Regions from separate parts of the Pseudoalteromonas sp. SG41-2 genome, predicted to be linked through region 4. Evidence: predicted binding sites of a transcription regulator. Region 4 holds the regulator's gene; each other region holds the start of a gene.
The links. Region 4 encodes sigma-54, which starts transcription at its own class of promoters, with help from an activator protein. Its sites were predicted from a motif close to GTTGGCACGNNNNTNGNNT; they were not measured.
Positions count from the first base shown of each region.

Region 1 (8,144 bases), on a different contig from region 4:
GTTTTACTGTTAATTGTGCATGGTGGGCTGCATGAGCATTAACGTCATTCTTCTTTTTACATGACTCTAATAGCTTATGCACATCACTCGTTAAGCTTGTTACTTCGTCAGATTCAACGTCATTACCTGCAAATAAGGCTTTGAGTTCTTTATCTAACGTTTGAATTTGACTTAAAAAGGTAAGTTTTTGTTTCGCGATATCTTTAAGGCCCTCGCCACGACGGGAGGCTATAGCGGTTAATTCATCTTCTAAGATATCAGCAAGGGATGTTAAGCAATTTAGCTGCATAACAAGTTTAGAACTGATCAAACTGGTGTGATCAGCCATACACATCAAACTCAAATGCAGCGATATTTTTAGCTAGCTTTTCAGCATCGATTTGATATTTACCTTCAGTAATTGCTTTTTTTAGCTCAGCCACTTTGTTGCTATCAAAACCAGAAGATTGCTGTGCTTTATCTTGCAAAGATTTTAATTGTTGCGCTTGTGGCGTTAAGCTTACTGAGTCAGCAGTCGCTTTTGGCGTAGTTGCTTGCGCAGTATTAGCATTATTATTTTGTAAATCAATTTTTTGCTGTTTAGCATTGGTCAACACATTAGCCTGTTGCTGACCTTTATTTACTTGGCTTACCATGATTTTAACCTATACATTATCCAACACATGCCTTGTTATCGGCAACCATGTTAGAAACTTTAGCACAAATACGAAAATTTAAATAATTACCTGCACAGACTCAACACCATCAACGCGGGCATTTAAAACTTTCCCTGACTTTGCATTTTTAACCTTTACCTGCTCTCCTAAAGTACCATCTTCTAGGGCTAAACCGGAAGTTTTTATTTTCAATCCTCGAATTATTGCAAAAATAGTGACATTATCGCCTTTGCAGACCATACAGATTTGATTTAATGCAACAGGGTAACCACTGCGGATATTACGTTTGCTGCGGCTACCAATCAGCAGCTCTTGATTTTGTAAATACTGCGCTCTTACGAAATGTTTTGGTTTCATAATCAAACGTAAATGATGAGCTTCAATAACCTCCCCGCGACTTAAATTTTCAGTGGCTATAATCACAGGGGTGAGTTCAATCATACGTACATGAACATATTGACTCCAACCATTGAGGTCATCACATTTTATTTGTACGGTTATTTGGCGATTAAATGGCGGCTCAGTAGGAATATTAAATGCAAGGTCGCTGTTGCAGCCACGATCAGGTATCCGACTATCCAATGTTAGAGCATTGAGTTCCTTATCATCGGCGGTATTAGGGTCTAATTGATCATAGACATGGGATACAGCAAGTTCTTGCAATTGTTCTTTGCTATATGTTTGTGCATACAGTGGAGTAACTAGGCATAAGCTAGCAAGAAAATAAAAAACACTGTATCTTCGGCTTTTTTTTAACAAACTCATAATGTTTCGACTATGCTTATGGTTGAAAACAGGGTATAAATATTTAGCGTCAATAAACAGACGCTCCCGTGTAGTTATGTAGCTTTACAGAAAGAAAGCAATTATTGTTCCGTTCTTATTCGCTTTCTTCAGGAGATTGAAATGGCAGGCATTTTAGACTCAGTTAACCAACGTACTCAATTGGTTGGGCAAAACCGTCTTGAATTATTATTATTCAAGCTAAGAGGGCGGCAGCGCTTTGGTATTAATGTGTTTAAAGTGAGAGAAGTACTGCAATGCCCTCCTTTAACAAACATGCCGAAGTCGAATGCCTATGTAAGAGGTGTCGCACATATACGTGGGCAAACTATTTCTGTTATTGATTTATCAATGGCTGTAGGTGGCCCTGCGATCGAGAATATTAAAGATAGTTTTATTATCATTGCTGAATATAACCGCTCCGTACAAGGTTTTTTGGTTGGCGGCGTTGAGCGAATTGTAAATATGAATTGGGAAAAAATAATGCCGCCACCGTCTGGGGCTGGCAGATATTCGTATTTAACAGCAGTGACAGAAATTGAAAATGAGTTAGTCGAAATTCTTGATGTAGAAAAAATATTAAATGAAATTTGCCCGGTAAATACTGAAGTCAGTGCAGCAATAGCTAATGATGGTGAAATTCAAAAAGACTTAGGTGAGCGCATCGTATTTATTGCCGATGACTCTGCCGTTGCTCGTAATCAAGTCAAACGTGCTCTAGAGCCGTTAGGCGTGCAGACTGAGCTTGCTAAAAACGGGAAAGAAGCATTAATTCGCCTCCGGGAAATTGCTGCACTTGACTGTAAGCATGATATTACCGAGCGAGTTGGTTTATTGATCTCTGATGTTGAAATGCCAGAAATGGACGGTTATACCCTCACGGCTGAAATAAAAGCAGATCCAAAGTTAGCCCCATTACATGTTATTCTGCATACATCACTCAGTGGTGTGTTCAATCAAGCGATGATTGAAAAAGTGGGGGCTGATGACTTTATTGCTAAGTTCAATCCGGATGAGTTAGCTACAGCAGTGAAAAAATGGGTTCATTGTGACTAATTTGAAAAGGCGGTGTTACTTTGGAAAATAAGCATTTACAACAAAGTGAGTACGATCAGTTTCGTTCTTTTTTAGAGCAACAATGTGGCATTGTTTTGGGTGATAATAAGCTTTATTTAGTCAAAAGCAGGCTTGCTCCGCTAATGGTTCGTTTCAATGTTGAGTCATTGTCACAATTGGTCAGTAAAACACTGAGTCCGCATGAGCGGCAGTTACGTGCCGCAGTTGTTGATGCTATGACGACCAATGAAACTTTATGGTTTCGGGATCAATACCCGTTTGAACTATTACAAAGTAAGTTATTCCCAGAGCATAAAGAGTTGCGTCGACCGTTGAAAATTTGGTCAGCGGCAAGTTCCTCAGGACAAGAGCCATATTCTATTGCCATGTCGGTCGCTGAGTTTCAAGCTAAGCAGCCGGGTGTATTAAAAATGGGCGCGCAGATCATCGGCACCGATATTTCTAATACTATGTTAGATATGTGTAAACATGCAGAATATGACTCTCTTGCTTTAGCTAGAGGGCTGTCGGTAGAGCGCAGGAAGAAGTTCTTCAAAGATAGCGGCAATGGGATGGCGCAAGTTAACGACTCAATAAAAAAATTAGTGAGTTTTCGACACCTTAATTTATTAGATTCATACGCACTAATGGGCAAATTTGATATTATTTTTTGCCGTAATGTGCTGATTTATTTTGCACCTGAGGTGAAAGCCAAAATTATTGCTCAGTTTGCTCAAGCACTTAACCCTAAGGGGTATTTATTTTTAGGTGCTTCAGAGTCTATGTCAGGGTTAAGTAACGAGTTTGATATGGTACGCTGTAATCCTGGTATTATTTATCAAAAGAAATAACTTACCAGCGTAAATAACGCGCTAAAACGCAAGTAACTCAAGTCTCATCGGTAGTAAAGCCGAATCTAGAATACGATAAAACGATGTGCCTCCACATCGTTTTTCTTTTTAAATCAAAAATTAAACACATCATAAAACACTAACCTAGTTGGCTCACCTTTTGCATTAATCATCTTAAGTCAATTTTTTGGAGATGGTTATGGCTATCAGTTTTGATAAAGCATTTGGGGTTCATCCTCATGCAATGTTGATCCGTTCGCAACGTGCTGAGTTATTAGCAACCAATATCGCTAATGCTGATACGCCGGGCTATAAAGCGAAGGATATCGACTTTGCCTCAGCATTGAAAGCGGCAAAAAGCCACCAGCAAGGCGGCAATAACATGGTAACAACTAACCCGAATCACATTGCAGGTGGTAGTCGTTATATCGGTAATAGTGAAATGTTTCGTTCGCCAAATCAAGCAGATACAGGTGATGGTAACTCGGTTGATATACAAGTGGAACGAAACTTGTATACAAAGAACTCATTAGAGTATCAGGCAAGCCTGCAATTTATGAGTAGTAAAATTAAAGGCCTTAAAAAAGCCCTCGGTAGTCAAGGAGCCTAAGCATGAGTTTATATAACGTTTTTGATATTTCAGGTAGTGGTATGAGTGCGCAAAATGTGCGTTTGAACACCACCGCAAGTAATATTTCCAATGCCAATAGCATTAGCTCAAGCCAAGACAAAACTTACCGGGCGCGTCACCCTGTTTTTGCAGCTGAACTGATGAAAGCATCAGAATCAACTGGTAATACGCAGGGATCGTCTGTTGGCGTTAAAGTACTAGGCATTGTAGAGAGTAATAAACCACTGCAAATTGAATATAACCCAAATCACCCCAGTGCGGATGAAAATGGTTATATCTACAAACCTAACGTTAATGTCGTTGAAGAAATGGCTAATATGATTTCCGCCTCACGCTCTTATCAAACCAATGTGCAAGTTGCTGATGCAGCGAAGCAAATGTTAAGTAAAACACTGTTGCTTGGGCAGCGGTAATTGAGGGTTAGATTATGAGTAACGACATAAATACTGCATCATCAAGCTATATAGATTCGCTTCGTTGGCCGAGTAAACAAGAGGCTGACGAAAAGACTGGTGAAAAGAAAAGTGATGCATTAACGCAAGAGGATTTCTTTTCATTATTAACGCAGCAACTGTCGTTTCAAGATCCCAGTAAACCTGCGGACAACGACCAAATGATTGCACAAATGACGAACTTTACCATGGCAGAAGGTATCTCAAATTTAAATTCAAAGTTTGAGTCTTTGGCTGCTTCAATGACCTCTAATTCAGCGTTGCAAGCATCAACTCTGGTAGGCAAAAAAGCTTTAGTTGAATCAGATACATTAGATCTTAACAGCAGTGGTGATGTCTCGGGCATGATTGCTGTTGAAAGTCCCGTTAAAGATTTAAGGCTCAGTATTACAGATGCTTCCGGACAACTAGTGAGAGTAATTGAGTTAGGTGATAAACCTGCTGGTGGCTTACGTTTTAACTGGGATGGAAAAAATGAAGCCGGTGAGAGCCTTCCGCCAGGAGAATACAATATCAAAGCAGAGGGCAGCATGGGCGAAGAATTTACTAGTTTACCCATGGCCTCTTATAAAAATATTGATAGCGTCAATATTAATGGCGCTAACGGTATTATTATTAACACTAAAGAAGGGGCAGTTAAGCTGTCTGATGTCGCAGAAATTGCGTGATAAATTTTATTTATTTTTTAGCCTATTGGCTAAATTTTATAGGTTAGAGGTGAATTATGAGTTTTAATATTGCATTAACTGGCATTGCTGCCGCACAAAAAGATTTGGATGTTACTGCTAATAACATCGCTAATGTAAATACCTACGGTTTTAAAGAATCGAGAGCTGAGTTTGCCGATGTTTATTCATCATCAGTTTTTTCTTCGGGTAAAACTAAAAATGGTGATGGTGTACAAACAGCATCTGTAGCACAGCAGTTTCATCAAGGTTCAACATTAGGCACTAAAAATTCACTCGATCTTGCTATAGGAGGTGAAGGATACTTTGCTCTTAGCAATGAGTTAGGCTCACAAGATAAAACATTCACTCGTGCAGGGGCGTTTAAATTAGATAAAGATAACTTTATCGTTGACGCACAAGGTAATTACTTACAAGGCTTTCCTGTTGATGAAATTAGTGGAGATGCAACATCAGTAAGTTTAACCTCCTCTGGGGCGATTCAAATTCCTGATTCATCAGGTTCCCCGCGGGCTACCTCAAGTGTATATTCGTCATTTCGATTGGATTCGACCAAAGATACACCGACTATTACACCATTTGATCCAACTCAATCAGGGTCATATACTCACTCTACCTCAACCAATGTTTATGATTCGCTAGGTGAGCCGCATACTATGCAATTGTTTTTTGTGAAAACGGATGCAGCTGTTACAGGTAATGCTAATGAGTGGCAAACCTATGCCACGTTAGACGGTCAAGCATTCAATCCTGATGGAAGCTCGCAAGGCGCTACTGGACCATTTAATCCAATTTCAACATTTCAGTTTGATGCGAACGGCTTACCACTTAACACCAATGGTACCGCAAATACAGGCAATACATTTAACCCTGTTGTGTTAGATAGCACTAATTTGACAGGGTTTTTAAGCAATGGTGCTAGCTTTCCTAATAATGTAACTATCAACTGGCGTGATGAAGCAGGTACCTCTGCAAAAATCCCGACCCAGCATGCAGGCAAGTTTGAAAATAAAGTATTATCTCAAGATGGTGCTGCTGTGGGACGGTTGGCAAATATAGACATTGGTGTTGATGGAAAAATTGTTGCTTCTTATAGTAATGGTGACTCTAACTACCTAGGTCAAGTTGCGTTAGTCCGTTTTCCCAATTCACAGGGGTTACAACAAGTAGGCAATACGTCATGGAAGAAAAGTTTAACTTCAGGTGACCCTGTAGCGGGTGAAGCAAATTCAGGCGCATTTGGTAAGATTAGCTCATCAGCATTAGAGCAATCAAACGTGAACTTAACCAATGAGCTTGTTGATTTGATCAGCGCACAGCGTAACTTCCAAGCTAACTCGCGTGCACTCGAAGTGAATTCAACACTACAGCAAGCTATTTTGCAGATCCGTTAATCTCGTTTTAATATTTTTTACAATCCGACACCTAGGCTGCTATTTATTAGCAGCCTTTTTTATTTGTGCTTGATTATATTTTGTAATTTATTACGTCATTTTATTGTGGCACTTATCTTGCATTTGTCATGTTATAGATTTTTAACGTGAGTCGATGTTATGGACAAGATGGTCTACATTGCAGCGTCTGGAGCTAAGCAAAGTTTGCGGGGCCTAGAGCTTAAAGCAAATAATTTAGCAAATGCCAATACCACAGGCTTTAAAGCTGACTTCGCGCAAGCGCGCTCAATGCAAGCTTTTGGTGAAGGCTTACCGACACGTGTTTTTACTATGCAGGAACGGCCAGGCTCTAATATGACTTCCGGCGGTATTGTTGAAACTGGACGTGATCTTGATATTGCTATGAGCGATAAAGGGTGGCTTACAGTGCAAGATGCTTCAGGGAATGAGGCATATACTAAAGTTGGCACGTTGAATATCACCCCTGATGGCGCTTTGATCACCAGTCACGGGCGTCAAGTTATTGGCGAAGGTGGACCGATTATTTTGCCATTGCCAGTGGAGAAAGTCGAATTTAGTGACGATGGTTCAATCCAAGTTCGCCCGCAAGGTGCGCCGGCTAACTTTTTAGAAGTTGTTGACCGTTTGAAGGTAATTAAGGCAAATAATTCTGAGCTTGAAAAAGGCAATGATGGCTTATTTCGACCAAAACCCGAATTACTGGAAAATGGTATATGTGGATTTTGTGACATCTCTAATGATGTGAAAGTAATGAGTGGCACTTTGGAAATGTCAAATGTGAATCCGGTACATGAGATGGTGGATATGATAAGCCATCAACGCCAATTTGAATTACAAGTTAAGTTAATGAAAACGGCTGAAGAAATTGACGAACGTCAAACTCAATTGCTGCGTATTGTTTAACTTTATTGAGAGGACATTAATATGAATCCTGCATTGTGGATAAGTAAAACGGGGCTTGATGCTCAACAAACCGATATTTCGGTTATCTCAAATAATTTAGCCAATGCCAGTACTGTTGGTTATAAGAAAAGTCGTGCTGTATTTGAAGATTTGCTTTATCAAAATATTAATCAGCCAGGGGGGCGTTCATCACAAGATACAGAGATGCCTTCTGGTCTGATGCTTGGTGCTGGTACCAAAGTAGTTGCTAATCAGAAGAACTTTTCTCAAGGTAACATGTTAACCACTGAAAACTCATTGGATTGGATGATATCAGGGCCAGGTTTTTTTGAAGTTTTACAGCCCGATGGCAATATCGCCTATTCTCGAAATGGTCAATTTACCACGGATGAGGATGGTCGTATTGTTACTGCTGGTGCAGGTTTTCCTGTGCAGCCAGAAATGAATGTACCTGATGATGCGAAGTCAATTACCGTATCACAAGATGGTGAGGTGTCTGTGAAAATAGAAGGACAACCTGAGAATGTGGTGATTGGTCAGTTAACGATCAGTGACTTTATCAATCCATCAGGTCTAGAGCCTGTAGGCCAAAATTTATATACCGAAACGGCCGTCAGTGGCGCACCTGTACAAGGTAACCCTGGTCTAGAAGGATTAGGCACTGTTGTCCAAGGCGCACTTGAAACCTCTAACGTAAATGTAACCGAAGAG
Region 1 is NZ_JACJFK010000006.1:140,187-148,330, reverse strand. Features, by position in the region: gene flgN (flagellar protein FlgN) at 1-328, opposite strand, end outside; gene flgM (flagellar biosynthesis anti-sigma factor FlgM) at 321-635, opposite strand; gene flgA (flagellar basal body P-ring formation chaperone FlgA) at 714-1,421, opposite strand; gene H5186_RS07015 (chemotaxis protein) at 1,563-2,495, shown strand; gene H5186_RS07010 (protein-glutamate O-methyltransferase CheR) at 2,516-3,346, shown strand; gene flgB (flagellar basal body rod protein FlgB) at 3,546-3,956, shown strand; gene flgC (flagellar basal body rod protein FlgC) at 3,959-4,390, shown strand; gene H5186_RS06995 (flagellar hook assembly protein FlgD) at 4,405-5,097, shown strand; gene flgE (flagellar hook protein FlgE) at 5,154-6,509, shown strand; gene H5186_RS06985 (flagellar basal body rod protein FlgF) at 6,669-7,433, shown strand; gene flgG (flagellar basal-body rod protein FlgG) at 7,455-8,144, shown strand, end outside.
Region 1: a site for sigma-54 is predicted at 6,614-6,632, ahead of H5186_RS06985 (flagellar basal body rod protein FlgF). Genes of this name have one in related genera too.

Region 2 (8,144 bases), on a different contig from region 4:
CGTAATAATGGTGGAGAGATAGGGATTTGAACCCTAGAGGGGCTATAAACCCCTGCCGGTTTTCAAGACCGGTGCATTCGACCACTCTGCCATCTCTCCGTTGGGAAAGAATAATACGCAGGTGATTGGGGTGTGTAAATAGGAAAAAGATCGTTTGCTGTTTTTTTGTTCTAAAAAAGAGGTTTTTTTATAAAAAAGGAGTTTTTAGGGAGTTTAAAGAAGGGGTTGCAGCAAACGAGGGAGCTAAATAAGTAGTTTCATTTAGTGGTTGGGTGTTTGCTGCACCGCTAAAGTAATCATGGTTGGGTGATTACTTGTATTGAACTGCGCCGCCAAGAGCTAGCTTTTTGCCGAAACGGTTAAGTCTGGCAAGCATTTTTGCTTTGCGGTTGGTCGGTTTTACTGCAACATGAGTAGCTGCATTTTCGTTTAATGTATTTACTGGGTTCATTACTTTGCTCCGGGTTATGTCTGTTTTGACAATACGGCTATTCTGAGCTTTTTTTGCACAAAAATAAAACGATAAAAATTAGGGTGGTCGGATAGAAATAACTAATCCGAATTGTTTTTATTAAGGTATGATTCAGATAGTGTGTACTGAGTATTATGCATGGTTATGAAATTTAAATTCGCCTAAATCACTTGTTTAAAAGCAATATTACACTACCACTGATATTTTAATGCATTAGATAATAAATAAAGTGACTAATTATTCAGATTAATTTATTTTTTGAAAATGTCTATTTCCCTACTTTTGAATAGGCTGGTATCCAGATGCTAATAATTATTAAACCAAGTACGCAAAAAAAACATAAAAAAAATTGCACTTGGTTATTAGAGCAGTGTCAAAAACGTCAAATTAGTTACACTATTTTTTACACCACAGGACATTTTACCAATGATTGCCAAAAAATAACGGTTTTGGCTCAGTCACAAAAGCGCGTTGTTGTGCTCGGTGGTGATGGCAGCCTGCATTTGGCTGTAAATGCATTGATGGGATTGAGTTGCTCGTTGGCGTTATTGCCTCAGGGGACGGGTAATGATTTTGCACGCGGCTTTGGCTGTTCAAACTCAGCTTGGCGTAATGCTATTTTTAGTGAGCATCAAGTAAAAATCGATATTGGCCAAATAAATAGCCGTTACTTTATTAATATTGCGGGGGTTGGCTTTGATGCGCATGTAGTACAGGCATTGCAAACCAAGCCTGCATTATCCGCTTTAAGTTATAGTTTAGCTGGCTTTAAGTGTTTATTCGTTTATCAGCCTTCTCGCTTGGCTGGGAGTTTTGCAGGGCAGCAATGCGAATATGGTAATTTGATTACTGTATTTGCAAATCATCATTATTTTGGTGGGGGGTTGATGATAGCGCCAAAAGCACAATTGAATAGTGGCTATTTAGAGTGCTATCGCGTGCCTACGCGTGGTTTGTTAGGTAACCTCTACAGTTTTGTGCGCTTATTGCTACGTAAGCACCACGGTATGAAAGAGCTCAACTACCAGCGCTTAGAAATTGCTTATATAAATACGCCTGATTTACCAATCGAAGCAGATGGTGAGCTGGTAGGCGTTACCCCAGCGGTGGTGACTATTCATCCGCTCGCGTTGCGTTTTTGTATGCCCAATGCTAAATGACGAGTAATATGTTAGTAATAAAAAAGCGCCTAACAAGTAGGCGCTTTTGGCGTTAGTTGCGTATATACGCATTCTAACTGGGGATGGAGCGTTTATTAGCAAATGATGCTTTATTAGACTCAATAAACGCTTTAATTCTTTTTGTTGGAGTCAGTACAATAGCATTACCAAGCAGTACTAAACTAAAGCCGATAAACGTATTGGCTTGCCAACTAAAACCTTCAAATAATGTACTTAAAGTCACTGCAACTAATGGAAATAACACAATCACATAGCTGGCACGTTCTGGGCCGATATTTTTTAGTAGTGCAAAGTAACATGCAAATGCAATAACCGTCCCAAACACCGATAAATAAACTAATGAATACCAGTAGCTTGCTGGGGCCGACAGGCTAAAATCGGCACCGCTGATGATTACATATACAAATAAACCAATAGCGCTGTATAACATGCCCCATGCATTGCCCTGCATGACGCCAATACGTTGTTGAGAGTTACGCACGCTGATCATATTCCCTAATGAAGCCACAAAGGTGCCAGCTAAGGCAAGTAGCAAACCGACCAACGCCCCATTACTCAAGTCGAACTGCTGTAATTGTGGCCAAAACAGACTGATGATGCCTAATACCCCTATCAATGCACCCGTATAAATACGTTTAGCGATGGGTTTACCAAAAAATAATCGGGTATTTACAATGTTCATTAATAACAACATTGAAAAGGCGATTGATGCCATGGCTGACGTTAAATAATGTTGTGCCCAGTAAAGTACTAAGTAATTAAGGCCAAAGTTACACAATGCTAGTAATACGAAAAAGCCATGATCGCGACGACTATAATTCATCGGTAATTTTTTAATATTCACCCATACCCACATTAGAATTGCAGCCAAACTAAAGCGATAAAATAGTGAAACTTCAACGGCGATATCGCCAAGTTGAAATTCGATTGCGAGCCAGGTAGAGCCCCAAATTAAAACGGTTAGTGCATAAAGCACGATACTTTTCATGGCCTTGGTCCATTATGTCGATTAAGTGTTTATTTTAAGATACTTCTGTATACTTAACATACACAGAAAACTATAAATGCAACCTATACAGATTGTACGGCTTTAAGGTGTCTACTATGTCGCTGGTGATCAGCAAAACCAACCATGACTTTTTATATCAGCAAGTAATGCAGCTGGTGCGTGAGCTGAGTGAGCAGGGGACACTATTACCAGGCGAAAAACTCCCCTCATTACGTAAAATGGCCACTAAGCTGAATGTCAGTATTCCGACGGTGAAATTGGCTTACCAATCACTTGAGGCACAAGGTTTGGTTGAAGCACGAGAAAAGTCAGGCTATTTTTTAAAAACGGCACATACCCAGTTAGCGCGGCCAAAGCGGGTTAAACTCAATCGTGAGCCAGTTTCGGTCAACATGCAGGTATTAATTGAGCAAGTGTATGATGCAATTCATCAAGCCGATGTCGTACCGTTTGGCATTGCTAATCCTGTTGCTGCCGCTCCAACTGATAAAATGCTAAGTCGTACGATGCGCCGGGTTATGTCGATTGCCGGCAGTCGCGCCATAAATTATGGTGCGATGGATGGTTTTGCACCATTGAAAAAGCAGTTAATCCATCGTTATTTAGATTTTGGCATTGGTGTTGACTCGCAAGAACTTGTGATCACCAACGGTGCTCAAGAAGCACTGGCGATCGCGCTAAAATGTGTCACTAAAGTAGGTGATGTGGTGGCGATCGAGTCACCTTGTTATTTTGGTATCATTGAATTGATCGAAAGCCTGGGCCTCAAGGCGCTCGAGATCCCGCTGTGTCCTGATGATGGGATCTGGCTTGATGATCTGAGCCAGGCTTTACATGATCACGATATTAAAGCCTGTGTGTTCTCTACTTCGATCAATAATCCTGTGGGTAGTTTTATGCCTGATCATAAGCGTAAACAATTAGTAGAGTTATTGGAATCTCAAGATGTGGTGCTAATTGAAGATGATGTGTATGGTGATTTACATTTTACCCCGCAGCGCGGTACACCCGCTCAGGCTTACTCAACAAAAGGGTTGGTATTAACCTGTGCATCGTTTTCTAAAACTGCGGCGCCGAGTTATCGTGTTGGCTGGTTGATTGCCGGAAAGTTTGCTGCCAAAGCGCGTCGCTATAAGCGTGCATTGAGTTGTTCTACTTCATTGATCAATCAATGGACGTTATATGAATTTATAGTTAGTGGTGATTATGATCGTAATATAAAACTACTGCGACAGCGTCTACGTTCTAATAAAGAACTAATGATCTGGTGTTTACAACAGGCCTTTCCGAGTACCGCTAGGATCAGCGATCCGCAAGGCGGATGTGTGATCTGGATTGATTTAGGTGCGGCTTACGATAGTGTAAAACTATTTCAACTGGCATTAGAAAGTGGCATTAGCATTACTCCTGGCTATATTTTTTCAGCCACTAATAAATATCGCAGTTGTATTCGATTAAGTTATGGTTTGCCATGGGGTGAAAAAATTGAACAAGCTATTATAAAGCTAGGTGAGTTAGTGCATTTAGCGAAGAAATAGCATGGCATAAAAAAGCAGCACCTTTAAAAAAGAGTGCTGCTAAAGGGATATCAAACTTTTAGCGTTTAGAACCTGAGTTCAAGTTAGTTATTTTGTTTATAACTAAATAATTGGTAGTCTTTCAATTCTGGAACTAGTTTAACTAATTGTTGCTCTTGATCAGCAATGGTTGAAAAATTACCGCACAGTGCATCAGCGCGTTTTTCAAGTTGGTTAGCTTGTTGCTCAACTTTGGCTTCAATTTCAGCTCCCATATTTTCCATGCGTTGTTCAAAGGCTTGCATATCGCCACCAGAGCCCATTAGTTCTGAACCTACAGCCATTAAAATACTACCCATCGATTGCATCATCGCAGCTTGTACAGCGCTTTCTATTTGCTCATCAAATTGGCTTTCAAAGTTTTCGCCAAATTGGCTAAAGCTTTGTTGGCCCATTACAAAAGCGCCTTGTTGGTAAAAGGTGTTTTGTACTTCTACCTGAATATCAGCCATTAATTCATTAATGCTATCTAGGCCATCGATATTAAATGCATTGGCGACTTCTTCAATGGCGACCCCGGCAATTTTAACGCCTTCAAGAGCAATGTTCGCGACTTCTGGTAATTGGCTACGCAGACTGTCTGAATAATTACTGATAGCTTGGTGTTGTTGACTGTTGAGTGTCAAAGTTTGGCCATCAATCATTAACTCGCCACTATTTATAAAAGTCATAGTGTGGTTATCAGCTGTAAAAATTTCTAATTCATTTGGCTTAATACGCACATCATTTTTAAATTCAACGTCACATGTGTCGCCGCTAAAAGAAATATTCGTCTCATTGTCATTGTGTGCCATTGCCCCTGTGGCAATGAATAAAGAACTTATTAATAGTAATTTTTTCATTTTTATTTCCTGCTAATTTGTTGATTATGACCAGTACGCATTTAACGTATTTAATACTTATCAAGTTTAATGCCAATAATTATTGGCATTTAAAAACAATGAGTTAATTGTTTTTTTCCCTTTTTTAATTACATTTAAATGTTATAAAAAAGCCATTTTTTAGTCATTTTGACTAATTTACATTAATACATAAAAGATACTTATCGTTTCGATAAAAAACTCTCACTTTCCAGAACTCAAATTTAGCGCTATTTATTCACAATATCGACATAACACTATTTTAGAATTGCGTTATGGCTTTATTTTGGTGCTTTTTCATACGGTGAAATAGTGCTGAACATTTTTAATTTACCAATGATAGTGATAAAAAATCCTTAATTGGTCTCAAACACTTTATGGAGTGGGTTGTGGGTAAGACATTTAGTTACGATGCGCTAGATGACGATTTTGTTGAAGACGAGTACGAAATGGTCGGGCGTAATCAACACGACAAGAATAAGCAAAAGGTTAAGAAAAAGTTGGAAGACTACCTTGAGCAAAAACGCTTGCGTAAAAACTTGGGCGATGATGACTTAGATGAGTATTTAAACGACTAAGAGATAATTTAAATAAAGAGGCAATTTGCCTCTTTATTGCTTTTAGAGTTTAGATATTACTGCTTTTAAGGGCTTTGATAATAGCACCTTCGATTTGTTGCGGTTTGGTAAATGGTGCAAAGCGTTTAATTGCCTCGCCGTCGCGGCCAACTAAAAACTTAGTGAAATTCCATTTTATTTTGCGGGTTAAAAATCCAGGTAAGGCTGATTTTAAATGCCTGAATACGGGGTGGGCGTTTTCGCCATTAACATCAATTTTGCTCATCATCACAAAATCAACACCGTAGTTAATTAAACAACCTTGCGCTATTTCTTTTGCGCCGCCAGGCTCTTGTTTGCCGAATTGATTGCACGGAAAACCAATAATTACTAACCCTTGATCAGCGTATTTTGCATGTAATTGTTGTAAACCTTCGTACTGTGGAGTGAAGCCACATTTACTGGCAGTGTTGACAATTAACACAACTTTGCCTGCGAAATCTGAAAAATCAATGCTTTGGCCTTGCAGATTGCTGGCTGAAAGTTGATAGAAGTCGTTCATGTTGCTCTCTTGTTATTGTTGTTTGTTAAATTCTATCCTGAGTTGTGACAGACATACAGCTTAAATTATCATCATATTGCATAGACCATTTTATTTTAACTTGCATGATTAAAGCTTGTGAGTAAATGTTCAATCAATAATCGCACTCTGTACGGCATTAAATCTTTACGTGGATACACTAACCAAGAGGCATTGTCTGTTACCTGAAACTCATCAAGTAAGGTAATTAGTTGCCCGTTTTCAATATACTTATCAACAATATCAGTGGCTAAATGGGCAATGCCCAAGCCTGCTAATGTCGCAGATAATAGTGCGCGCGGATGGTTACTGCGCCAGTTGCCGGCAACTTTTACCTCTTTAATATCGCCGGCAAAATTAAATCGCCAACGTTTCCCCATGGCAATTAAGCAATTATGAGCGGTTAATTGTTGAGGCGTAGTTGGGGTTGGGTGATGTGCTAAATATTCTGGACTGGCAACGAGAGTCATGATTCGCGGGCTAAGTGGTCGTGCAATTAAGTTAGAGTCTTGCATGCGGCCAAAACGGATCGCTAAATCAAAACCTTCTTCAACTAAGTCGACATTACGATTGTTGAAGTCCATATCTACTTCAACCTCAGGGTAGCGTTTTACAAACTCAACAATTTTAGGTGCTACATGACATGCAACAAATTCACCAGCACCAGAAATTCTAATGATCCCTTTGGGTTTACGTTGCTCACCTTGCAGTTGATTATTAGCATCAATTAGCTCTTGTTTAATTGCTTTGAGCTTTACGGCATATTCGCGGCCGGCATCGGTGAGGCTTATTTTTCGGGTAGTACGTTGAAATAGCAATGAGCCTAAGCGGTTTTCAAGTTGCTGTACTTGGCGGCTAATATGTGAAGTTGATACTTCCATGACTTTGGCTGCTTTGGTAAAGCTGCCATGTTCAACCACATGTAAAAATTCATCAAGGCCATGCCACATAATTTAGTTCTCAAATATTAAGTAATTATAGTTTATACCATCTATTGTTGCAGCTGTGCAAAAGTGATTCTCTGAGCTTAGTCTTTAAATTAATGCTTAAATCCCTACAATTAGATGGTCACCAAATTTTAGCTCACACTAAATAATGAGCATCTCTAAGCAATGGAGCAAGCATGTTAAATTTCAGTTTTGCAAACCCAACCAAAATTCATTTCGGCGAACAACAAATCGCTTTAATTAAAAATGAGATCCCTGCAGACGCAAAAGTATTAGTTACTTATGGTGGCGGCAGTATTAAAAGTAATGGCGTCTATGATCAAGTCGTCGATGCGTTAAGTGAACATACGTGGTTTGAGTTTGCCGGTATTGAGCCTAACCCAAGTTATCAAACATGTATGAAAGCCGTTGCTTTGGTTAAAGAAAAGCAAGTTGATTACATTCTTGCAGTTGGTGGTGGTTCAGTCGCTGATGGTAGTAAATTTATTGCCGCAGCAGCTAATTATGACGGCGAGCCATGGGATATTTTATCAAAAGGTGGCGAGATTAAATCTGCTATTGCTCTTGGTGTGGTATTAACGTTACCTGCAACGGGCTCTGAGTCAAACGGCAATAGTGTTGTTTCAAATCTTGACACTCACGAAAAACTTGCATTTGCTAGTCCATTTGTATTGCCAAAATTTGCAGTACTCGACCCTGCAGTGACTTTTTCATTGCCTGAGCGCCAAGTGGCGAACGGTATTGTTGATGCATTTGTGCATACTATGGAGCAGTATTTAACCTACGATGTAGGTGCTAAGCTGCAAGACCGTTTCGCTGAAGGTATTTTAATGACCTTAATCGAAGAGGGCCCTAAAGCGTTCAGTGAGCCTGATAACTATCAAGTACGTGCAAATATTATGTGGTCAGCAACGATGGCATTAAACGGCTTAATTGGAGCGGGTGTACCACAAGATTGGTC
Region 2 is NZ_JACJFK010000008.1:75,959-84,102, reverse strand. Features, by position in the region: tRNA gene H5186_RS08265 (tRNA-Ser) at 9-99, opposite strand; gene H5186_RS08260 (hypothetical protein) at 311-451, opposite strand; gene H5186_RS08255 (diacylglycerol kinase family protein) at 775-1,632, shown strand; gene H5186_RS08250 (DMT family transporter) at 1,706-2,641, opposite strand; gene H5186_RS08245 (PLP-dependent aminotransferase family protein) at 2,758-4,200, shown strand; gene H5186_RS08240 (YggN family protein) at 4,284-5,081, opposite strand; gene H5186_RS08235 (PA3496 family putative envelope integrity protein) at 5,489-5,677, shown strand; gene H5186_RS08230 (glutathione peroxidase) at 5,727-6,218, opposite strand; gene H5186_RS08225 (LysR family transcriptional regulator) at 6,314-7,186, opposite strand; gene H5186_RS08220 (iron-containing alcohol dehydrogenase) at 7,360-8,144, shown strand, end outside.
Region 2: a site for sigma-54 is predicted at 5,140-5,158, ahead of H5186_RS08240 (YggN family protein). Genes of this name have one in related genera too.

Region 3 (8,144 bases), on a different contig from region 4:
ATGGCAGCAGGTGCTAGATCCGTAGAAATAAATGCTTTATTCATGATTTTCCTATGTTATTTTTTACGATAGACTTTTTGCACATCAGGCATTACGCGAATGCGGCGCATGATATTTGCAACATGGACACGGTTTTTCACGGTGATCCCTAAATCTATCACGTATAAATTACTTTCTTTTTCATCTGTGGCAATTTCCACTATGTTTGCTTGGGTTGTAGCAATTACATTGGTTAGTTTTGCGAGTGCGCCTTGGTGGTTTATGATTTCTACACGCAGTGCTGCAATATATTCTTTTTCTGGATTATCATCCCATTTAACAACCAAGTACTTGGAGCGTTCAGTTTCCCAGCCACGAATATTTTTACATTCTTGGCGGTGAACCGTGATGCCTTTACCTTGGCTTATATGTGCGGTGATAGCATCCCCTGGCACTGGTCGACAACATTTAGAATAATTAACTAGCATGCCTTCAGTACCAATAATGGTCGCTTTAGCATTTTTAGTCATATCGCCTAAATCATCATTGTCATTTTGCAGTAAGCGGCGTGCGATCAGCATGCTCATTAAATTACCGCAGCCAATTTCAACTAATAGCTCTAATACAGTATTGAGTTCATGTTCTGCTAATACGCGACTAATATTTTCGTCAGGCAGATCATCGAACTTCGTTTCACCTAAAGCAGAGTCGAGTAAGCGACGGCCAAGTAATAAAGCTTCTTCATGATGTTGGCTCCTCAGGTAATTGCGAATTCCTAAACGTGCTTTACCGGTAACAATAAAGTTTAACCACGTTGCGTTAGGGTGCGCACCTGAGCTGGTAATCACTTCAACTGTTTGACCCGTATCTAATGCTTTACTTAACGGATGAGGTTTACGGTTAACGCGTGCACCCACACAGGTATTACCAACATCGGTATGGACCGCGTATGCAAAATCAACGGCGGTTGCACCCATAGGTAACTCGACTATGCGACCATCAGGAGTGAACACGTAAATTTCTTCTGGGAATAGCTCTGTTTTAACGTTTTCAACAAATTCAAATGATGAGCCTGCGCTTTGTTGTAATTCCAACAAACTTTGCATCCACTGACGTGCCCGTTGTTGTGCAGTGTGGCCTGCGTTATCACCGGATTTTTTATACATCCAATGAGCAGCAACTCCTTTATCTGCCATGTGATCCATATCGTGAGTACGGATCTGGATCTCAACAGGGATCCCATGAGGACCAACTAATGAGGTATGCAACGATTGATAACCATTAGTTTTAGGTACTGCTATATAATCTTTAAAGCGAGTTTCGATTGGTTTATATAAATTATGGGCAACGCCAAGTACCCGATAGCAGATATCCATTGAATCAACTGCAATTCTAAATGCGTAGATATCCATGACTTCATTAAACAGTAACTCTTTATTAAGCATTTTTTTATAAATACTATATAAATGTTTTTCGCGCCCAGAAACAGTGGCTGTAATGCCAGCTTCTTCAAGGCGTGCTGTTATCTCGGTTTGGATATTTGAAATGACTTCTTTGCGATTGCCGCGCGCTTTGGCAACTTCTGACTTTAAAGCGCGATGACGCATCGGGTAGAGGGCTTGAAAACCTAAATCCTCTAACTCATTTTTAATATCGTGAATACCTAAACGATTAGCAATCGGCGCATAAATCTCTAACGTTTCGCGGGCAATACGTCGACGTTTGTCAGGACGTAATGCTCCAAGAGTGCGCATATTATGAGTACGATCAGCAAGTTTGATTAAAATAACACGAATATCTTGTGTCATTGCCATAATCATTTTTCGATAGTTTTCAGCTTGGAATTCTTTTTTATCTTTAAAGCTGAGCTTATCAAGTTTGCTTACGCCCTCAACTAATTCTGCGACTGTCTCGCCAAAAATTTCGGCTAAATCTTGTTGGCTAAAGTCGGTGTCTTCAATCACATCATGCATTAATGCAGCCATTAACGTTTCGTGATCTAAATGCATACCAGCCAGAATTTGGCTTACTTCAACAGGGTGAGTAATGTAAGGTTCGCCACTTGAGCGAGTTTGACCCTCATGGGCCTCTCGGGCTACCACATAGGCTTTTTGTACCAGCTCTACATCAGCAGCAGGTAAGTATTCTGATATTTTCTTTTTTAGACCTTCAAAAAGATACATTCACACTCCAATGTTCTCGTGAAGCAAATAGGTAACGGTATGTTAAGAATATACGATGAAAAGAAGGGATTGCCAACGGCTAGAATAGAAATACTATACCGTTGGCTAAATCAGACAAGGAAGTCAGATTATTGGTTGCCGCCTACAATAGCTGCAACTGCAGCCATTTCAGCCGCCTCTTGATGTTGTTGCTCTTCACGATCAATAAGATCCATTGATGAGCTATCTACTAAACCAAGTTCAATTTCACGTAAAGCAACAACCGTTGGTTTATCGTTTTCAGGATCAACCAGTGGCTTTTTACCACCGACCGCGATTTGACGGGCACGACGGGCCGCAACTAAAATTAAATCAAAACGATTACCAATTGCATCTACTGCATCTTCAACAGTTACGCGAGCCATCTTAGCACTCCAAATAAATTTTTAAGCAAAGACGTAGTTTACTGCACCGAGTCAGATTCGCCAATAGCTTGTGGTTAATTTAAACAAATAAAATACTTACTGAACCCAAATTAGGATTTAACGCAGTAAGTCTACGAGTAAATCTTGATGGCGAATAGCTTGGCTTTGTAGCGATAAGCGTTTTGCCAATACGATCGTCTCAATTTCCTTCAGCGCAGTTGCAAAATCATCGTTAACCACGACATAGTCATATTCATTGTAATGAGACGTTTCAGATTGTGCTTTTGCCATGCGACCAGCAATGATTTCTTGTGAATCTTGGCCGCGATTATTTAAGCGCGCTTCAAGCTCAAATTTTGACGGTGGTAGGATAAAAATGGTTTCAACATCAGCGACCAGATCACGAACTTGACGTGCACCTTGCCAATCAATATCTAAAAATACATCAATACCTGCTGCAAGCTGCTCTTCAATTGCTTGCTTTGATGTACCGTAGTAATTATCGAACACTTGCGCCCATTCAAAAAAATCATTCTTTTCAATTAATGATTTGAATTCATCAACATTTACAAAGTGGTAATGCACGCCATTTGCTTCGCCCGGACGAGGCGAGCGAGTAGTATGCGATACAGATACTTTCATATCATTATACTTAGTTAACAATGCATTGATTAAGCTGGATTTACCCGCACCAGATGGTGCCGATAAAATAAATAAGTTTCCGCGAGAGTGTGCCATGGGTTTTTACCTAAAATAAACCGACTAGAGCTGCTAATAAGCTCCGCCTTAATTTTGGTATTGTACTTTATTTAGTGAAGTTTACTCAACTGCCGAAAGTATCCTAGTGAGGTGATTAAATTTTAACGTATTAATAACCGTATTTTTGTTACGGCAATGATGACTGTTTAAAAAACTCCCGCATTTTAACGATTATTTGTACTTAGTTGCATAATGCAAAAATGGTCGTTGCAAGTTGCATCTTTCATCTTCAACTTTATTTTATTTTGTTTTATTTCAATGCTTTATTTTTTGGAATGATGCCTGCATTGGTACAGTTACTTAATGATTGAGGGCTTACTAATGAGATTAACCCATTTAGCCATAGCGTGTTTAGTTTCACTTCCTTGTGCTGTATTTAGCCAGCCATTCGATAATTGCCCTAGTCAGGCATTTTTGATGCAGGATGCAAAGGCACAGCTTTACGGTATAGATTTAGTGTCGGCTAAACCTACGATTTTATCATCGGCTTTGACGTTTGCTAGCGAGGCAAATAATGAAAGTGTGAATGCCGTCGGTTTTAATTACAAAGACCAATACTTATACGGTTTTAGCCGACAATCGCCTAAAAGCGTGGTGCAAATTGGTAGCAACTACGAAATGAAGCGGTTAAATGTTACTGGCCTACCCGATACTAATTTTTATGTAGGTGATATTCAAGTGACTGGTGAGCAAGCAAATCAAAGTGCGATGTATTATGTATATACTCCCAATTTTGGTTTATATGAAATCAATCTAGAGGATGATCTAGATGCCCCCATAACTGCTCGGCTACTACCTGCAACCGACACATGGAACTTAGGTATATTTGATTTTGCATTTCATCCGCAAAGTAACCTGTTATACGCAGTTGAATCAAATGGTGATTTGCATGAAATTAACGTTGCAGAAAATACTACCAAGTTTATTACTCAAGTTGATATTGGTGATGATACGGGCGCATTTGGTGCTGCCTATTTTGATATCAATGGTCAGTTTTATTTTAGTAATAATAAAAGCGGAAAAATTCACAAAGTTGATTTAAGTATTAGTCCTGTTGTTGGTTATACGCCTGTTGCTAATGTGTTTACATCGGGCCCTAAGTCAAGTCAGAACGATGGGGCTCGTTGTGCTATTGCCGAAGTTGAGGTAACAGATAGTTCGATTGATTTTGGTGATGCTCCTCTACCTTATAACACCAGTTTAGAGCAAAGCGGAGCCAGGCATTTATTCGATCCTAACAGCACTGGCAGTAACCTGATTTATTTAGGCGATACAGTCGATGGTGAAAATATCAATACTGATGCCGACTTAATCAACAACCCAGTTGATGCATCAGATGATGGGGTGAGCTTTGTGACGGCAATATCGGCGGGTCAAGATAGCCAAATTATTGTAAACGCCTCTGCGAGTAGCTTTTTATATGCATGGTTTGATTGGGATCAAAATGGCGGCTTTAGTGAAAGTGAGCGCATAATAACTAAATATCAACTTAATCAAGGCGATAACAGTATTTTAATTAATGTACCTAGTAATGTTAAAGCTGGGCAGACATGGGCTCGTTTTAGGGTAACTGATGGCTCGGAAGCTTCGCTTATTACTGCCACTGGAGGTGTTTTAGGTGGTGAGGTGGAAGATTATGAAATAACAACATTTGCTAGTGCTGTATACCCAGGAGAAAACGATTGGGTGACACTTGCTTATGAAGATAAATGGCCGTTTGCAGGTGATTATGACTTTAATGACGTGGTCGTAAATTACCGTACTACTCAGCTCATTGAGGGCACTAATGTTGTTGGTTATAAAATTGATGGCCAGTTAATTGGTGTAGGAGCAACCTATCATAATGGCTTTGCGGTAAGCCTTAAAGAGACGGTAAATAATACAACTTACTCAATTTTAAGTAGAGAAGTCGATGCCGATAATATTCGGTTTGTGATTAATGGCGAACTACAAACAGGCTCATTTTTGGAAGCAAACACAGAGCAGGCTATTTTAATTTTTATGCAAGACACTTGGCTGCATGTGAATAAGCAATCAGGGTGCGAGTATTTTAGAACGGAAAGCAATTGCGACGTTAACAGCAAAGTAACTTTTAGTATGACTATCCCATTAAAAGTCCCTAAAGCGAAAATATTATCCCCCGGAACATTATTAGACCCTTTTATTTTTGCTACAGAGGGCTTTTATCATGGCGATTTTTTAGTTGGTAAAAATGCGCGCAGCTGGGAAGTACACATGAAAAATCAAGCGCCCACAGAAGTATTTGACGCGACTTTGTTTGATCTCAGTGGTGCAGATGATGTGAGCCAGCAAGAAAGTGGTTTGTTTTTCTTAACTGAAAACGGCCTACCATGGGCGATTGAAGTAGGAGTGCAATGGTTACATCCACTTGAAGGTGTAGATATAACCGATGCCTACGATAGCTTTGCTAATTTTGCTCAGTCGTCAGGAAAGCAAAATCCACAATGGTTCAATCGCTACAACAGCAATAATGTGGCAGTTAGAGGGGAACAGTAATGAAAAAGTTAACTGTAATTTTATGCTTATCATCATTTTTAGTTGCGTGTGGTGGTGGTGAAAGCGAAAGTACTGCGGCAGTACCTGCAGCTGTTGAATCACTACCATCGAGTGTCGTTCCTATCACCACCGACTCAGCCGGAATGGCCAGTTTAGTGATAGATGATCGTTTTGATTTATCAACGAAATTTAAACTAAAGATTGATGTAGATCTCTCTATAGGTGACGTAAGAGCTTACTTAAATATTTGCCAAAAAAAGGCCAATAGCCTACGTGCTGATTATGGAAACTGCTTAGTTAGAGCTCCTTTATCGCAAGGCTCTATAAAAACTACGCTTGCAATGAGTAGACAAGATATCGAACTGATTGCAGAAATTTGGTTTTACGATACCAGCACTCAACCCCTTTCATTTGCATGGCAGTTTGATACACAAGCAGAACATCAGATGTTTGAAATAAGGTAGTAAAAGTCAAAGGCAAGCAGTAACGGTAAAGTGATCAAGCTAAAGAATACACCTAGGTATATTCTTTATACTAGTTAGGGTAGTGATTTATGTTGAAGTTTCTTAATGATAACAATGGCGATCTTTTGCAAAAAAAGAGGCTAGTAAAATTTTTTGTCGCAGCAGCTGCGTTTATGCTAATTGCGATTGCCTATAATCCTTCGCAATATTATTACGCTGATCTTTTAGTATCATTGCGTATGCCATTACTAGTTATTGCCTTATGCTTTGCCATGTTGCTTTTAATTATAAAAGCAACATATTTAGGTGGGGCGCTATCAATTATATGCTTGATAAGTTTGAGTTCATTATTACCATTGCATTCGTTACCAAGTGAGCAAACCAAAAATGCGATTTTGATAAAACAAATAAACTTAAATTATAGTAACCCGTTTATTGAATCGCACTTAGTTAGCTTACAAAAACAATCTTGGGATGTATTAATTCTGCAAGAGTTTAGTGATTTAAATCGGCATTTGCTCTCTCGTTTTTTAACCAAGGCTAGTTTATTTGGTTATCGTGAAGTAGAGGGGATCCCTTACGGCATCGTTGTTATTTCGCGTTTCCCTATAATTTATAGACAACAAGTAAAACTTCAAGGGGATAGGTTAGGTTACATTAAACTGCGCTTGTTATTTAATAATGAAGTTATCACTACGTATATTGCCCACCCACCATCACCAAGAACCAAGCAGCACTGGGAAAATAGAAATATTTTACTCGCGGCGCTGCATGCAGCAACAATACAAGAGCAAACACTATGGCTAATTGCAGGTGATTTAAATATTGTCCCTTGGTCACGTTATTTTAGTTGGCAAAGTACACAAAGTTGTTATGGAGCAAATCCTTATAGCAGTTTTATGCCCTTAAATATTAAGCCGACACTGCTAACCGGGTTACCCATAGATCACTGTGTTTTTGACGAGCAATTTACGTTAAACAGCTTAATAGTGAGTAATTTTGCAGGAAGTGATCATAAGATGCTTAGTTACAGTTTGAGCCTTCATGATTAACCAAAGTTCAGCTTAGTTAGTTAATAAAAATAGCATGCAGGATTAACCACATGCTATTTGATTAAATAAACCAATGCGGATTTATTTTACTGTAATGGCAAAGGTCATTTTTAAGTCATGTAGTAAATGACGTAGGTTTCGCCTATGTGGAAAAAGTGTGAATGCAGCAGTTGCAATCGATAGGGCTTTAAATTTAGAACCTATTTCTCGATAGTACTCACCATAGCATTCTAAAATGCGTGCTTGTGCTTTTATTTTTGCCATAAAGCCAGCATCATGTTTACAACGCGAGACAATTTCTTTCATTGCATTGAGTCTGTTTTTACGGTTTGCAGTAATAGAACCCGCTCTCATCAAGTAATCCATTGCGATACGCGGTGAAAACGCAACATCACCGATCCTTGCAAGTTTTAACCAGCAATCCCAGTCGCTAGCGCTATTTAATTGGTTATCAAATCGGCCAATATAATTAATCGCTGAACGCTTAACCACAACCGAAGATGTGCCAATTACATTAGCAAAAATCAGTAAATCCATTGGGCATTTTAAATTTTGATAACCCATATTATTTTTATCAACAAATTTTGAAAATTCAGGCCAAAAAGAAAAACAATCGACAATGGGTTCATATTCTTCGTTAATATGCATATAGTTTGTGAAACTTAAAACGCACTCTGAGTGCTCTTTCATATAGCTTAATTGTTCGTATAACTTATCATCACTCCAGTAATCATCAGCGTCTAAAAAAGCAATGTAATCACCTTTTGCTGCGGCAATAGCGCGATT
Region 3 is NZ_JACJFK010000017.1:93,263-101,406, forward strand. Features, by position in the region: gene H5186_RS14630 (RidA family protein) at 1-44, opposite strand, end outside; gene spoT (bifunctional GTP diphosphokinase/guanosine-3',5'-bis pyrophosphate 3'-pyrophosphohydrolase) at 57-2,162, opposite strand; gene rpoZ (DNA-directed RNA polymerase subunit omega) at 2,291-2,566, opposite strand; gene gmk (guanylate kinase) at 2,684-3,304, opposite strand; gene H5186_RS14650 (LruC domain-containing protein) at 3,647-5,842, shown strand; gene H5186_RS14655 (hypothetical protein) at 5,842-6,306, shown strand; gene H5186_RS14660 (endonuclease/exonuclease/phosphatase family protein) at 6,396-7,358, shown strand; gene H5186_RS14665 (glycosyltransferase family 2 protein) at 7,440-8,144, opposite strand, start outside.
Region 3: a site for sigma-54 is predicted at 3,595-3,613, ahead of H5186_RS14650 (LruC domain-containing protein). Genes of this name have one in related genera too.

Region 4 (8,144 bases):
TGTCATTTTAATTCTCGGATTTGCAGCTCTAGTTTGGAGTGCGGATCGCTTTGTTTATGGTGCTGCGGCACTGGCAAAAAATTTCGGTGTTCCTACTCTTATTGTTGGCTTAACCGTTGTTGCGATGGGCTCGTCAGCCCCTGAAATGATGGTCTCAGCATCAGCTGCGCTTGCCGGTAAAACTGACACTGCCGTGGGTAACGCCGTTGGCTCAAATATCACTAATATTTTACTTGTTTTAGGTATTACCGCGCTATTGCGCCCACTCTCAGTATCATCAATGACATTAAAACGCGAAATGCCGCTTGTACTACTAGTGTCAATCGCTGCCTGGTATGTATTTTCTGATAACTACTTTTCATTTGCTGAGGGCGTTGCATTAATCATTGGCTTTGTGGTCTTTATTGCGGGCTTAGTTATTATTTCTATTCGCGCTAAAAACCAAGCTGATGACCCATTTGTAAGTGAAGCCTGTGAAGACGTACCAGATAACGTGCCCACCAAATCGGCTTTATTTTGGTTAATTATTGGTATGATATTACTGCCTGTCAGCTCACATTTTTTAGTTGGCTCAGCAGTTGATATAGCCAAATACTTTGGCCTAAGTGATTTAGTAATAGGGTTAACCATTATTGCTATTGGCACCAGTTTGCCTGAGCTGGCAGCCTGTATTGCTGGGGTATTAAAAAACGAAGATGATTTAGCACTGGGTAATATTGTTGGCTCAAATATATTTAACATTTTAGCTGTGTTGCCACTGGCTGGGATTATCAACCCTTCAATTATTGATCCTTCAGCTGCAAACCGTGATGCCTTAATAATGATTGGTGCCACCATAGCCCTTATTGCTATGTCCTTGAGTTTTAGGGGCACAAGACGCATTAATAGAGTTGAAGGTGGCCTGTTATTGGTCGCGTTTTTAATCTATCAAGGTTATATTTTCAGCCAAGTTGCTTAATGCTAGCCACAAAATGGATAACACAATGACGCAGTTAAATTTTATTGAACAAGGTAAGCGGGTGCTAGAAATAGAGCGCCAAGCACTGCTTGATATAACCCAATATCTAGACGAAAACTTTAATCAAGCTTGCCAATTGATGTATCAATGTCACGGTAGGATCATAGTAGTCGGTATGGGGAAATCAGGGCATATTGGTAATAAAATTGCTGCAACACTGGCAAGCACTGGCACGCCTGCGTTTTTTGTCCATCCGGGTGAAGCAAGTCATGGTGATTTAGGGATGATCACTCGTGATGACGTGGTTATGCTTATTTCAAACTCAGGCGAAACCAGCGAAGTACTGAATATTATTCCGGTTATTAAACGTATTGGCGCAAAAATGATCGCCATGACAGGTAACCCTGAATCATCAATGGCAAATTGGGCTGATGCTCATGTATGCATCAAAGTAAGTCAAGAGGCCTGCCCATTAGGACTCGCTCCGACTGCAAGCACGACTGCAACACTTGCGATGGGTGATGCAATAGCCGTTGCTCTGCTAGAAACCCGTGGCTTTACCGCCGATGACTTTGCGCTATCGCATCCTGGTGGTAGCTTAGGTAAACGTTTACTATTGTGTTTAAAAGATATTATGCACAGTGGCCCAGCAACGCCTATGATCAATGATAAGCAATGTATCAAAGATGCATTAATCGAAATGTCGGCAAAAGGCTTAGGTATGACAGCTATTGTTGATGACACAGGGCAACTTGCAGGGCTTTTTACTGATGGTGATTTACGGCGAATTTTAGAGCAACGAATAGATATTCACAGTACTTTGATAAGCACTGTCATGACCCGCTCTTGCACTACTGCAACTGCTGATATGCTTGCCGCCGAGGCACTCAATATCATGGAGAATAAGCGTATCAATGGCTTAATTGTAGTTGATGATAAACACCACCCTATTGGTGCTCTTAATATGCAAGATTTGCTCAAAGCAGGAGTTTTATAATGCAGTTTGCTGACTTATATCAGCCACTTTCAGATGATGCTCGCGAGCGAGCACAAAAAATCAAACTCCTGATCTGTGATATCGATGGGGTGTTTTCAGATGGTCGTATTTATCTTGGTAACCAAGGTGAAGAACTCAAAGCGTTTAATACTAAAGATGGCTTTGGTATCAAAGCACTGATCAATAGCGGTTTTGAAGTTGCCGTGATCACCGGTCGTCATTCACAGATAGTTCAGCAACGGATGACTAGCCTGACAGTACCGCATATTTACCAAGGCCAAGAAAACAAGTTGCAAGCTTATCAACAGCTCAAGGATAAATTGCAGTTAAGCGATGAACAAATCGCTTACATAGGCGATGACGGACCTGACTTGCCGGTAATGGAATTGGTTGGTTTTGCGGTGGCAGTAAATGATGCGCATCCACTAATCAAACGCATTTCACATTATACAACCATGCTACCTGGTGGCTTTGGGGCGGTGCGTGAACTCACTGATTTATTAATGCTCGAAAATGGTAAATCATTAACCAGCGAAGGCACGAGCTCATGAATAGTGCGCGTTTAATATTATGCGTATTATTTGTCGGCTGCATGGTATGGCTGTGGTATCCGTATTTTTATCAAAGTACCGCCATAAAACAACACCAAGAAGATATAATAGCAAAACCTGATTATACTGCGGTGGCATTAAAACAAACCGCATTTGATGAACAAGGTAAAATTAGCCACAAAGTAACAGCTGCAAAAATGGAACTCTACCAACAGTTAGGGTTCACTTACTTTGAACAACCTATTTTTACACTCTATAATCAACAGCAGACGTGGCAAATTAATGCCGATGAAGCCACCTTATATGAAAATCATCAATTAATTTTAGAAGGTAATGTGGTTGCTAAAAACCTGACCAATAATGCCATGATTGAACATATAAACGCAGATAATATTCAGGTTGATATTGAACTACAAACCATGAGTTCAGAACAACCAGTTGAATTAATCGGACCAAATTTAAAAATCACTGGGCGCGGTCTCCATGCCGACTTAAAAGCCGAAGTGGTAGAACTAATTAACCATACGCGAACCATATATTATGACCAATAAATTTGCTCACTTGCTTGTTATACCAAGCTTATTCATTGCTTTTGCAAGCTTTGCTGAAAATACGACACCACCTGCAGATCAAGTCTCTATCAGTGCTGACACGCAGCTTGCCCAACTGAAAGACAATATCGGTATTTTTGAAAAAAATGTTGAAATCATTCATGGTAACCGCCGTATCAAAGCGGATCGACTTGAAGTCCATAAGCGCGAAGATTTAGGCGATAACAAACAACTACTTGTCGCAACTGGCAGTCCGGCTTACTTTGAAGAAAAACAAACTGATGGCACAGTAATGAGTGCCAGTGCTGATGAAGTCCGTTACGATGTCGCTAAGCGCTATTTAACCTTGGTTGGCAATGCACAAGTCACTCAGGCAGGTCAAAAAATCAATGCCAAAAGCATTACCTATGATATGGACCAGCAACTGATCAGTGCTGAAAAAGGCGCAAGCTCAAGCGATCGTGTGCACACCATTTTGGTACCAGTAGACAGTAAAAAAGACAAATCTAAAGGGCAGCCATGAGTACATTAAAAGCTGAATTTCTAGCAAAAAGCTATAAAGGTCGCCAAGTTGTAAAAAGCGTGGGTTTAGAAGTTAGCGCAGGCAGCATTGTTGGCTTATTGGGTCCTAATGGCGCTGGTAAAACCACCACCTTTTATATGATTGTGGGTTTAGTTCCAAGCGACAAAGGTAAAATCAGTATTGATGATAATGACATCACCTTACTGCCAATGCACAGTCGCGCACGGTTAGGGATTGGCTACCTGCCACAAGAATCATCCATCTTCCGTAAATTAACTGTTTATCAAAACCTGATGGCTATTTTAGAAACTCGTAAAGAGCTGAATAAACAAGCCAGAGAAGAAGCGCTCGACAGCTTACTTGATGAGTTTAGCATTCAACATATCCGCGACAGCCAAGGTATGGCATTATCTGGCGGTGAACGTCGTCGAGTTGAAATTGCACGCGCTTTAGCCGCAAACCCAAAATTTATCTTACTTGATGAGCCTTTTGCTGGCGTTGATCCTATTTCAGTGTTAGATATAAAGAAGATTATTGAACACCTTAAAAACCGTGGTATTGGCGTGCTTATTACCGACCACAATGTACGAGAAACCCTTGATGTTTGTGAAAAAGCCTACATAGTTTCTCATGGGGAGTTAATTGCATCAGGTACCCCTGAGCATGTACTCGCCGACCAAACAGTCCGCGATGTTTACCTGGGCGAGCAATTTAGGCTATAAAGCCACGCTCGGCTAAGTATCTGCTAGACTTAACGATGATAACAATAAAAGGATTGTTAGAGATACATGAGGCAATCACTCCAGCTGCGCATGGGCCAGCAACTTACAATGACACCACAGCTGCAACAAGCAATTCGCTTATTGCAACTCAGTACATTGGATCTCCAGCAAGAAATTCAAGAAGCGCTCGACAGCAATCCATTGTTAGAGCTAGAAGAACATGAATATTCAGACGACACGGCTGGTAAAAACGAACAAAAACAAGATAACGATGACTTAACCGTTAGCGCATCAGCAGACGACAAGCCAAGCGAATATGAACAAGAAAGTAGCGAAGCATTAAGTAAAGAGACCTTAAGTGACGAAATGGCTATGGACGTCACCTGGGACGAATACATGAGTGCTGCGCCAAATACGTCATCTGGGCCAATGCCTGAAGATGAGTCAATTTATCAAGGTGCCTCAACTGAAACCTTGCACGAATATCTAATGTGGCAATTACAACTCACACCTTTTAGTCCAACCGATGAAGCCATTGCCATTGCGATTGTTGAAGCCGTTGACGATTCAGGTATTTTAACCTTGAGCTGCGAAGACATCGCAGAAAGCTTAAATCAAGGTAATAACGAAGAAGAAATCGAACTCGACGAAGTGCAAGCAGTGTTAAAACGCATTCAGTTGTTTGACCCTGTTGGTATTGCTGCGCGCAGCCTACAAGAATGTTTATGTATTCAATTAAATCAATTTGATCCTGCAACTCCTTGGATTAGCGAGACAAAAATGATTTTAACTGATCATATCGATTTATTAGCTAGTCGTGACTATCGCACTTTGATGAAAAAGACTAAGCTTAAAGAAGATGAACTAAAAGAAGTAATGACACTGATCCACAGCCTTAACCCAAAGCCTGCGGATACCATAGTACGCGAAGAATCAGAGTATGTTATTCCTGACGTTTCGGTGAAAAAAATTAAAGGTCGCTGGGTGGTTGAACTCAATCCAGACAGCATGCCAAAAATTAGAGTGAACAGCCAATATGCGGCGATGTCACGCTCTGTAAAATCAAGCACTGACAGCCAATTTATACGCTCGCATTTGCAAGAAGCTAAATGGTTTATTAAAAGCCTAGAAAGTCGTAACGAGACGTTACTCAAAGTAACCAACTGCATTGTTAAACAGCAGCAAGGATTCTTTGAGCATGGCCCTGAGGCCATGCGCCCTATGGTACTAAACGACGTTGCCGAAATGGTTGAGATGCACGAATCAACAATTTCTCGTGTAACCACCCAAAAATACATGCATACCCCTCGTGGTATATTTGAGTTAAAATATTTTTTCTCGAGCCATGTAAGTACTGAGAACGGCGGCGAATGCTCATCGACAGCCATTCGAGCATTGATCAGAAAATTGATCAGTGCAGAAAACTCAGCGAAACCATTGAGTGATAGTAAAATTGCAGATATATTGGCAGAGCAAGGTATCAAAGTAGCTAGACGGACTATTGCAAAATACCGCGAGTCACTGGCTATTCCACCGTCAAATCAACGTAAAAGTTTGATTTAAGGCGTAAAATCACAAGAGGAAAATGCTTATGCAACTAAATTTAACTGGTCGTCATGTAGAAATTACTGATTCATTAAGAGACTATGTAAACAATAAGTTTGCCAAGCTTGAAAGGCATTTTGATCATATCAATAATGTCCATGTCATTCTTGATGTAGAAAAGCTAAGCCAAAAAGCAGAAGCCACATTACATGTCAGTGGCGCTGAATTATTTGCCTCAACTGAGCACCAAGACATGTATGCAGCCATTGACGGACTAATCGACAAACTTGACCGTCAGGTAATTAAACACAAAGAGAAGCACGCTCGACACTAACACTATGAAATTAAGCTCACTTATTTGCCAGGACTGCAGTAAAGCTGCGGTCCTTTTTAATAGCAAAAAACGGATCATTGAATTTATCAGCCAATTGGCTCATGAACAACTTCCTCAGCTATCACAACAAGAAATCCTCAACGCACTACTGTCGAGAGAAAAACTAGGTAGTACGGGTATTGGTCGTGGTATTGCTATTCCTCATGGCCGTATGAGTGGTGTTGAAAACCCGCTAGCAATAATTATAGTGAGTGAATCACCGATTGATTTTGATGCGATAGATAATCGCCCAGTTGATATATTTGTAGCTCTCATCGTGCCAGATGGTGATAGCCAACTTCATTTGAAGACGTTAGCCACAATTGCTGATAAACTCAACGACAAAGATTTTTGTAAACAACTACGTAGCGCAAAAACAGACCAAGATTTGTATCACGTAATTGCTGCGCAATCGTAGCCAAATGAAGGAGAATTTACATGGAGTTAATCATCATCAGTGGGCGTTCTGGCTCAGGTAAATCTGTTGCTCTGCGTGTAGTAGAAGATCTTGGCTATTATTGTGTAGATAATATTCCGGTAAACTTATTACCTTCATTAGTGCGCAGTGTCTCTGATAATTATGACAAAATTGCCGTCAGTATTGATGTCCGTAATTTACCGAAAGAGCAGGAAGAATTTAACGATATTCTTGAATACTTGCCTGGTTTTGCAAATCCGACGCTATTTTATTTAGACAGTGATGATCAAACCCTGATCAAACGTTTTTCTGAAACTCGCCGCTTACACCCATTATCTTTGGACTCTTTGCCACTGGATTTAGCTATCAAGCAAGAAAAAGTATTACTTGATGTATTAACTACTCGCGCTGACTTTATACTTGATACCACTGATCTGAGTGTCCACCAGCTTGCAGAGTCAATCCGTGAAAAGATTTTAGGGAAAAAAGATAAAAAACTAATCATTACCTTTGAATCATTTGGTTTTAAATATGGTATCCCAAAAGAAGCTGATTATGTTTTTGATGCACGCTTTTTACCAAACCCACATTGGGAGCCTGAGCTTAAGCCACTTACAGGCCTTGATCAGCCAGTAAAAGATTATTTAGCCAGCCATAGTATCGTACAAAAATTCACTTGGCAGATCCAAACCTTTGTACAAACTTGGTTACCGCATTTGGAGCGTAATAACCGCAGTTACTTAACAATTGCTATTGGTTGCACCGGTGGTCAACATCGCTCAGTTTATCTAGCGCAAACTATAGGTGAAAGCTTCTCGATGAGCCACAGCAATGTGAAAATTCGCCATCGTGAACAAGAATAACAACTCACGTTTACAGTAAGGAATGTTGATGCGTTTAGAAGATACATTTTTAATAAAAAACAAACTCGGTTTACATGCTCGCGCAGCCAGCGTATTAGCGCAATTAGCTGTGCAGTTTGATGCCAGCATCACACTTCATCAAGATGACAAACAAGCCGCAGGCGATAGCGTACTCGGCTTAATGCTATTAGAAAGTAGCCAAGGCAAAGAAGTTAAAGTTGTATGTGAAGGCCCGGACGCTGAACCTGCTCTTGCAGCAATTGGCGAGTTGATCGCACAACGCTTTAACGAACAAGAATAGCTCGTAGTCAGTACCACTAAATTGCGTTAAACTAAATAAAGTCGTTAATTAAACAGACCAAGCGCGTTAATTACCGACAACTGTTACCCTACCTATCAAGCGTATTAATTTTTAAGGACGCCAATGCCAGAAGCTTTTGAACAAGATTACCCACTACAACAACTAAAACAAGTGACCAAGTCACTTAACAGTGGTCAATTTGTTCAAGTAAGGCGTATGTTGGCAAAAACAGCTCCGTGTGACACCGCATTATTACTCGAGTCATCCCCACATAAAATTCGTACCTTGCTATGGCAACTGGTTGATCCAGATGTACAAGGTGACGTACTCGAAGAACTCTCA
Region 4 is NZ_JACJFK010000037.1:8,207-16,350, reverse strand. Features, by position in the region: gene H5186_RS20625 (calcium/sodium antiporter) at 1-958, shown strand, start outside; gene H5186_RS20620 (KpsF/GutQ family sugar-phosphate isomerase) at 984-1,955, shown strand; gene kdsC (3-deoxy-manno-octulosonate-8-phosphatase KdsC) at 1,955-2,506, shown strand; gene lptC (LPS export ABC transporter periplasmic protein LptC) at 2,503-3,057, shown strand; gene lptA (lipopolysaccharide transport periplasmic protein LptA) at 3,047-3,580, shown strand; gene lptB (LPS export ABC transporter ATP-binding protein) at 3,577-4,302, shown strand; gene H5186_RS20595 (RNA polymerase factor sigma-54) at 4,369-5,865, shown strand; gene hpf (ribosome hibernation promoting factor) at 5,894-6,181, shown strand; gene ptsN (PTS IIA-like nitrogen regulatory protein PtsN) at 6,186-6,638, shown strand; gene rapZ (RNase adapter RapZ) at 6,659-7,501, shown strand; gene H5186_RS20575 (HPr family phosphocarrier protein) at 7,530-7,802, shown strand; gene mgtE (magnesium transporter) at 7,926-8,144, shown strand, end outside.